3 regions of the Streptomyces sp. NPDC040545 genome follow, and region 2 is predicted to be linked to each of the others. Evidence: riboswitches for the same ligand, from Rfam matches in the RefSeq annotation. Region 2 holds a riboswitch; each other region holds the start of a gene.
What was found. A riboswitch is a leader RNA that binds a small molecule or an ion and turns the genes downstream of it on or off. The one in region 2 is predicted to bind guanidine.

Region 1 (2,252 bases), on a different contig from region 2:
GGGCATTCCGCTCCGATTCCTGATCGGCACTTGGCGGCAGGTGTAGGGGTAGGTGAAGCTGGTCTCGGCGCGGGCCCGGTTCGGCGACAGCACCTCCAGTACGGCGGTGGCCCGCAGGGAGCCGGGGCCGTGGAAGGTCCGGGGCGCTCGGGTCGCCGTGCAGATTGTGCAGCGACGAGGCGTTTCGGCCGGCGGGGTCCGGAAGATGGCTCTGCCCTACTCCTCGCGGACCCTGCTGAGTGACGGAAAAGTCCGCGAGGTAGCTCAGGCCTGCGACCAGGCCGGCGCTGACGCAGTGGTCTTCGTGGCCACCTTGACCGGGCGTCAGCAGCGCAGGTTGACGGCCGTGCTCGGCCGCCCCGCCCTGAGTCTCTCCGACGTCCTCACTGCCGACTGACCGTGCACTCGAAGCGGCTTGGCGTCGCCGTGCTTCCGGGCCGGTCGTGCGTGTGTCTTGGGCGTGGCTCAGTCGTCCGGGCAGAGGACGAAGAGAGGAAAGGCGAGCCGGCGGGGCCGGTCGCCGATCTCGTCGAGTGCGGCGCGGATCTCGTGGAGGTGGCCGGTGGTCATCTGCAGTGGCGGTTCGTGGGGCTGGTAGGTGGTGCGGATCGGGTAGTCCACGCCCGGTTCGGTGGTCATCTCGATGTGACAGCCCATGACGTGGGTGACCGGTCTGCTTGCGCAGAACTCGATCAGGCGGTCGATGGTCCGGGCGAAGGCCTTCCGGTCCTGGATGTAGAGGCGGCCCGGATACACCGTGTCGCCGGTGAGCAGGAACCCGGTCCACGGGTCGTAGAACGTGACGGCTGCCTCGTGGTGCCCGGGGGTGGCCAGGCATTCGAGCCTGCGGCCTCCCAGATCGACGCTCGCCGTGGCGGTGGGGTTCTCGTCGAAGCCGAAATACTTCCAGGCCGCGGGGGGTTCTGCTGAGACCACCGTGGTGTCCGGACGGTCGGCGAACTGGCCGTCGCCCGCGATGTGGTCGCCGTGGGCGTGTGTGTGCAGCACGAGCAGGTGGTACTCCTGGCGGGGGTGGCGGGTGAGCCAGCTGTCGACGAGCTGGTCCACCACCAGGCGCAAGGGGAAGTACGCGCTCGACGCTGTGGCCCCGGTATCGATCAGCACGGCCCGGTCGTTGCCGAACAGCAGGAACAGGAACGGCGCTTCGTAGTTGATCGCCATGTTCTGCCGCAGGATGACCGTGTGCTCGTCGTACTCATGGACCTGGATGTCCGGGTCGGTGTTGTGCTTGGACGATGGTGAGCCGTGGATCCAGCGGACGTCCAACTCGCGGGGCCGAGAAGCCGGGCTATCGAAATCGATGAAGGATGTACCTGCAGCCATGACGCCTCCTGCGTGCGTCGTCTTGGCGGGCCGGGTACGGCGCACATCTCGTCCGGGGTGGGCACCTATGGGCCTCCGCCGGGACGCTACCACGAGAATGATCTACGGCTCTGCTGCCCGGCGTCCGTGCGGCGAACCACTCGCGGGGCGGGCCTTGGCCTTCGGCGTCGATCCCCCGAAGGCGGAGGTCGCCGACGAGTGACCGAGCAGGAAAGGGTCCGAAAGGAATGGCGACACGGTAGACCGGTTGCCATGGGTCGGGTTGCTTTGACTGATCGGTGCGGCCGACCTGGCGGCCTGCTCGATCTTCGCGCAGTGGGCTGCGCGGGCTTCCTCGTCGACCTGCTTCTCGAGTTCGGCGCGCAAGCCGGTCCGGCCGTCGAGGCCCTCGCGCAGGATATCGGCGTGCCCGGCATGCCGGATGGACTCGCCGAGGACATGGACCATGACGGCGAACAGGTTCGTGTCGGCATAAGGCTCGGGCCACCACGGCACGTGGCCGGGGGCGTCGAGGGGAAGCTCGTTGATCGTCGCGTCCGAGTGTTCCCACGTGCGCCGGCAGAACCCGATGATCTGATCGCGGGTCTCGTCCTCGGTCGCCCACAGATCGCTGCCGTCGGAGTCCTGCCACCGGGGCAGCGGTTCCGGGGAAGGGCGGTCGAAGACCTCGCCGAAGTACCGGGCCTCGACGGTGGCCACGTGTTTGACCAGGCCGAGGAGGTTGGTCCCGGTCGCCGTCAAAGGCCGGCGGGCGTCGTATTCGGACAAGCCGTCGAGTTTCCAGAGCAGCGCCTGGCGGTCCCGCCGCAGTCTCCCGTGCAGGTTGTCCTTCGCGAATTCATCGATCATGCGGCATGAGCCTGCCACGGGCTGCTCGTGGTCTCAAGATCCCGTACGTGGTCCGCAAC
Region 2 (2,252 bases):
ACCGGCACGGCCGCCCTCGCCGCCGGCCACCCCGCCGCGGGCAAGACCGGCACCGGCGAACTCGACCGCTCGGCCTGGTTCGCGGCCTACACCCCGGACCTGGTCACCGTGATCTCGATGATGGGCCAGGACCCCGACACCGGAACCCTCGAATCGCTCTACGGCGCCCTCGGCGAGGCCCACATCGGCGGCGGCGGCTACCCCGCCCGCATCTGGGCCGCCTACACCAAGACCGCCCTGGAAGGCACCGACCCCGTCGACTTCGACCTGGAACTCCAGCCCGGCGCAGCCCAGCCCCCGCCGCCGCCCAGCCCGGAATCCAACCCGCCGCAGGAAACCCCCGGCGAACCCTCGCCCAGCGCCCCCGAACGCCCCACCCGGCCCTCCCCGTCGAACTCGACCGGCGGCCGCAACCAGGGCGGACAGAACAACGGAGGCCAGAACCAGGGCGGCCAGGACAACGGCGGCCCGGCGAACGGAGGCCAGGACAACGGAGGCCAGGACAACGGCGGCACCACCCAGGGAGGCGACCAGGGCGGCACCACCCAGGGCACACAAGGCCGCACCCAAGGCGGCACCCAGGGCAGCGCACAGGGCAGCGCACAGGGCAGCGACGGAGGACCGGCGGAAGGCCTGCGCCCGCCGTCGGCATTCCTGGAGTAGCCGGGTCAGAGACCTCGGGTCAGTGACCGGAGGTCGCCTTCAGCCCCACCACGGCGACCAGCAGCAGACAGATGAAGAAGATCCGGGCGGCGGTGACGGGCTCACCCAGCACCGCCATACCGAGCACGGCCGCGCCGGCCGCGCCGATGCCCACCCACACCCCGTACGCCGTACCGATGGGCAGGGTCTTCGCGGCGTACGACAGCAGCACCATGCTCGCGACGATCCCGGCACCCGTGAACACACTGGGCCACAGCCGGGTGAAACCTTCGGTGAACTTCATGCCGATCGACCAGCCGACTTCGAGCAGACCGGCGACGAGAAGAAGAACCCATGCCATGACGGCACCTCCGAGACATCGAGCGATACGGGGTGCGTCGTCTTGTCGTACCCGGTACGGCGCGTCTCGTCGGGTTCTCCTCCACCGTAGCAAAAGGCAGCAAAAAGGGCCGGTGACCTGCGCCACCAGCCCCTTCTGCGACCTACAGGTACAGCCCGGTGGAGTCCTCCGCCCCCTCCAGCCGCTCCGCGGCCACGGCGTGCAGGTCCCGCTCGCGCATCAGCACGTACGTCGCACCCCGCACCTCGACCTCGGCGCGGTCCTCGGGGTCGTACAGCACCCGGTCACCGGGCTCGACCGTACGCACGTTCTGCCCGACCGCGACCACCTCGGCCCAGGCCAGCCGCTTGCCCACCGCGGCCGTCGCGGGAATCAGGATGCCGCCGCCCGAGCGGCGCTCGCCCTCCGGCAGATCGGACTTCACGAGCACGCGGTCGTGCAGCATGCGAATGGGCAGCTTGTCGTGGGTGGTGTTCTCGCTCACGCCCCGAACCTACCTGCCCGCGCCCGTCCCGTACCGCTCAGGGTCATCCGCGCTTGCGGCGCGCCGACACCACGAGCAGCCCGACCAAGCTCACCGCGACCAGCGCCGCGGGAACGATCCGGTCGACGCGCGGAGCCCCGTCGTCGTAGCGCAGACCGTCGCGCAGGTCCGTCACGATCCGGTTCACCGTGGCGAAGGCCCGCCCGGCGGTCTGGTCGACGGTCGAGGCGACCCGTGCCTTCGCGTCCCCGATGATCGTCTTCGGGTGCATGCGCACGCCGATCTCGTCGAGCGTCTCGGCGAGCTGCTCACGGCGGCGGACGATGTCCGCCTCGATCTGTGCGGGGGTCCTGGCTTCCGGCACCGCGCTGCCTCCGTCGTCGTGGTCGTGTGGGGCGTAGTCCGCCATGAACAGTCTGTCAGCTTAGTCTCATGGCATACCGATCCCCTCCCGAGGAGAGTGTCACGATGAGCGAGCGGCTCCAGCCGGGCGACACCGCCCCCGCCTTCACCCTGCCCGATGCGGACGGCAACGAGGTCTCGCTCGCCGGCCACAAGGGCCGCAAGGTGATCGTCTATTTCTACCCGTCCGCGCTGACCCCGGGCTGCACGAAGCAGGCCTGCGACTTCACGGACAACCTGTCCTTCCTGACGGGACACGGCTACGACGTCATCGGCGTGTCCCCGGACAAGCCGGAGAAGCTGGCGAAGTTCCGCGAGAAGGAGGACCTGAAGGTCACCCTGGTCAGCGACCCGGAGAAGGAG
Region 3 (2,252 bases), on a different contig from region 2:
GAACTTCTGGAGCCCTCCGTCGACTGGCGCCAGGCCCTGGCGGGAGCGGTCCGCGAGGCCGCCGCCTGGGCGGCCGGCGCGGTGGACTACACGTACCGCCGCCCCTCGCGCCGGACACCCGCGCTCGGCGGCCGGGTGGTGCTGCCCAGTCTGCGCAGGCCGCTGCCGCGGGTGGCCGTCGTCATCGACACCTCGGGATCGATGGGTCCGGACGACCTCGCGGCCGCCCTCGCCGAAGTCACCGGCGTCCTGCGGGAGGTGGGCGTCGGCGGGAACCGGGTCGCCGTCCTCGCGTGCGACGCCGACGTGCATGCCGTGACCCGGGTGCGCAGTGCCGGAGAGGTGACCCTGGCCGGTGGCGGGGGCACGGACATGCGGGTCGGCATCGGTGCGGCCCTGGCCCTGCCCGACCGGCCGAACGTCGTGGTCGTGCTGACCGACGGGTACACGCCGTGGCCGGACGAGACACCGTCGTGCCGGCTGATCGCCGCACTGATCGGCAACACCCCGCCCGCGCCCCCGTCCTGGGTGGAGACGGTACGCGTCGACCCGGCCACGTGATCCCGGCCGGGATACGGCGACGAACGACACCCGCCGCCCTGCCGTCCCTGGCGGGACGAGGCACCAAGTGCGGTGCTGCTGGCACCCGCGGCAGAACTCCCGGTTCCCTGTGGGTGGCGGACGGCCGTCGCCCGCGCCGCGCCAATGCCCGGACGCACGGCTGATGTTGCCGGACCGGCAGCGCAAACGCGCCCTTCGACGACACGTCTTGTCACCCTCTGTGTTTAACAGTCCGCGAATCGGTAACAAGTTGTAGTGACAGGCAGTCAATACTCGACGAAAGGCAGGACCATGAACCTCGTCAACGTGCTCATCCTCGTCGCGGTCCTCGCACTTGTCGGCCTGCTGATCGCGGCCCCCAGCGCCACCGTGCGGCGCAACCCGTTCCCGGGCCGCCGACGGCGAGCCGACCACCACCGCCGCTCGGGCGCTCCGAGGTCGACCCGGGTACCCGGTCAGCGGGGCATCCAGCACCACGCGCCCTGACCCCGGGTCGGTGGTGGGTGAGGTACTTCACCGCGGGGGGTGGCCCCGGATCGCGGAGCGCGTTGCTAGATTGTCCGGCGGCCGGTCCACGGCCCCGGACGAGATGCGCCGTACCCGGTTACGCACGACGACGCGCGAGGTGCCGCACGAGCGGCGCCCTCCGCTGTCCGCACCCGGGCAGCGTACTCGTCGAGCAAGATGGGCCGTACGTCATGACCGTGCCACTCACCCACAGCCTGTACCGGACGACCGCGCACGCCGCGGGGGGACGTACCGGATCCGTCCGCACGGACGACGGACGCCTGGACGTCCGCCTCGCCCCGCCGCGCAAGAGGGTGCCCGGCACCACCAACCCCGAGCAGCTGTTCGCGGCCGGTTTCGCCGCCTGCTTCACCTCCGCGCTCGCGGAGGTCGCCGCCGAGTTCGGGGCGGACGCCTCCACGGCGCGCGTGGCCTGCGAGGTCCAGCTCGGCACCACGGACACGCCCGCGGGCTACGGCCTCGCGGTGGCGCTCACCGTCAGCCTGCCCGGGTGGCGGGCGGCGGACCTCCAGCCCCTGCTGCACCGGGCGGACGCGGTCTGCCCGTACTCGCAGGCCGTACGCGGCAACGTACCGCTGACGCTCCTGGCCGTGGACGGGCCCGCCGAGCCGGCCGGGGCTGCCGCCGATGACCGCGCCTGAGACCGGCCCGGGCGGCCCCGTCCCGGACGGCCCGGGCGTCCCGGTGCCCGAGCACGGTGCCTGGCTGCGGCGCGGCATCAGCCGTGACGGCGGACCTCTCGTCGAGGACCGCGAAGTGGTGTGGCTGCAGGCCGGGCCGTACTACGCCGACAGCCGGGGCTTCGCCGGTACGACGTCCTTCGACGGCTCCCAGGTGCACTTCCACCACCTCACGGGCGAGCCCGGCGAAGACGCCGGCACCTTGCGGTGGGACGGTGCGAACCTCGTCGAGCGGGGCACCAACCCGGACGGCAGCACCTTCCTGGAGATCTGGACCCCGCTGCCCGCCGCCGACGGCGCCTGCGGCTCCTGGTCCGGCCCGGACCACCACGTGGTGCGCGTCGGGCGCCACGTGGTGCATGTCGATTCCCGTGCCGGTACGTACTGGCGGCTGTAGCCCCGGGCAGTGGCCCGGGGCGTGGGCGCACCGTCAGGGCAGGAGACCGGCCGGGAGGTATTCCGCGTACTGGCCCGCCTGCTGGC

Region 1: another riboswitch for guanidine. It lies ahead of ACZ573_RS36670 (MBL fold metallo-hydrolase); the one in region 2 lies ahead of ACZ573_RS37345 (DMT family transporter).
Region 3: another riboswitch for guanidine. It lies ahead of ACZ573_RS10210 (Ohr family peroxiredoxin); the one in region 2 lies ahead of ACZ573_RS37345 (DMT family transporter).

The regions. Positions count from the first base shown of each region.
Region 1 is NZ_JBVIWA010000034.1:5,708-7,959, forward strand. Features, by position in the region: gene ACZ573_RS36660 (hypothetical protein) at 1-23, shown strand, start outside; gene ACZ573_RS36665 (HflX-like GTP-binding protein) at 206-397, shown strand; gene ACZ573_RS36670 (MBL fold metallo-hydrolase) at 466-1,344, opposite strand; guanidine-III (ykkC-III) riboswitch at 1,356-1,423, opposite strand; partial or broken gene ACZ573_RS36675 (DinB family protein) at 1,618-2,193, opposite strand.
Region 2 is NZ_JBVIWA010000037.1:5,624-7,875, forward strand. Features, by position in the region: gene ACZ573_RS37340 (transglycosylase domain-containing protein) at 1-663, shown strand, start outside; gene ACZ573_RS37345 (DMT family transporter) at 683-1,003, opposite strand; guanidine-III (ykkC-III) riboswitch at 1,035-1,104, opposite strand; gene ACZ573_RS37350 (GroES family chaperonin) at 1,146-1,487, opposite strand; gene ACZ573_RS37355 (DUF3618 domain-containing protein) at 1,531-1,851, opposite strand; gene bcp (thioredoxin-dependent thiol peroxidase) at 1,956-2,252, shown strand, end outside.
Region 3 is NZ_JBVIWA010000003.1:477,079-479,330, forward strand. Features, by position in the region: gene ACZ573_RS10200 (vWA domain-containing protein) at 1-561, shown strand, start outside; gene ACZ573_RS10205 (hypothetical protein) at 853-1,047, shown strand; guanidine-III (ykkC-III) riboswitch at 1,122-1,184, shown strand; gene ACZ573_RS10210 (Ohr family peroxiredoxin) at 1,260-1,730, shown strand; gene ACZ573_RS10215 (hypothetical protein) at 1,717-2,166, shown strand; gene ACZ573_RS10220 (peptidoglycan recognition protein family protein) at 2,200-2,252, opposite strand, start outside.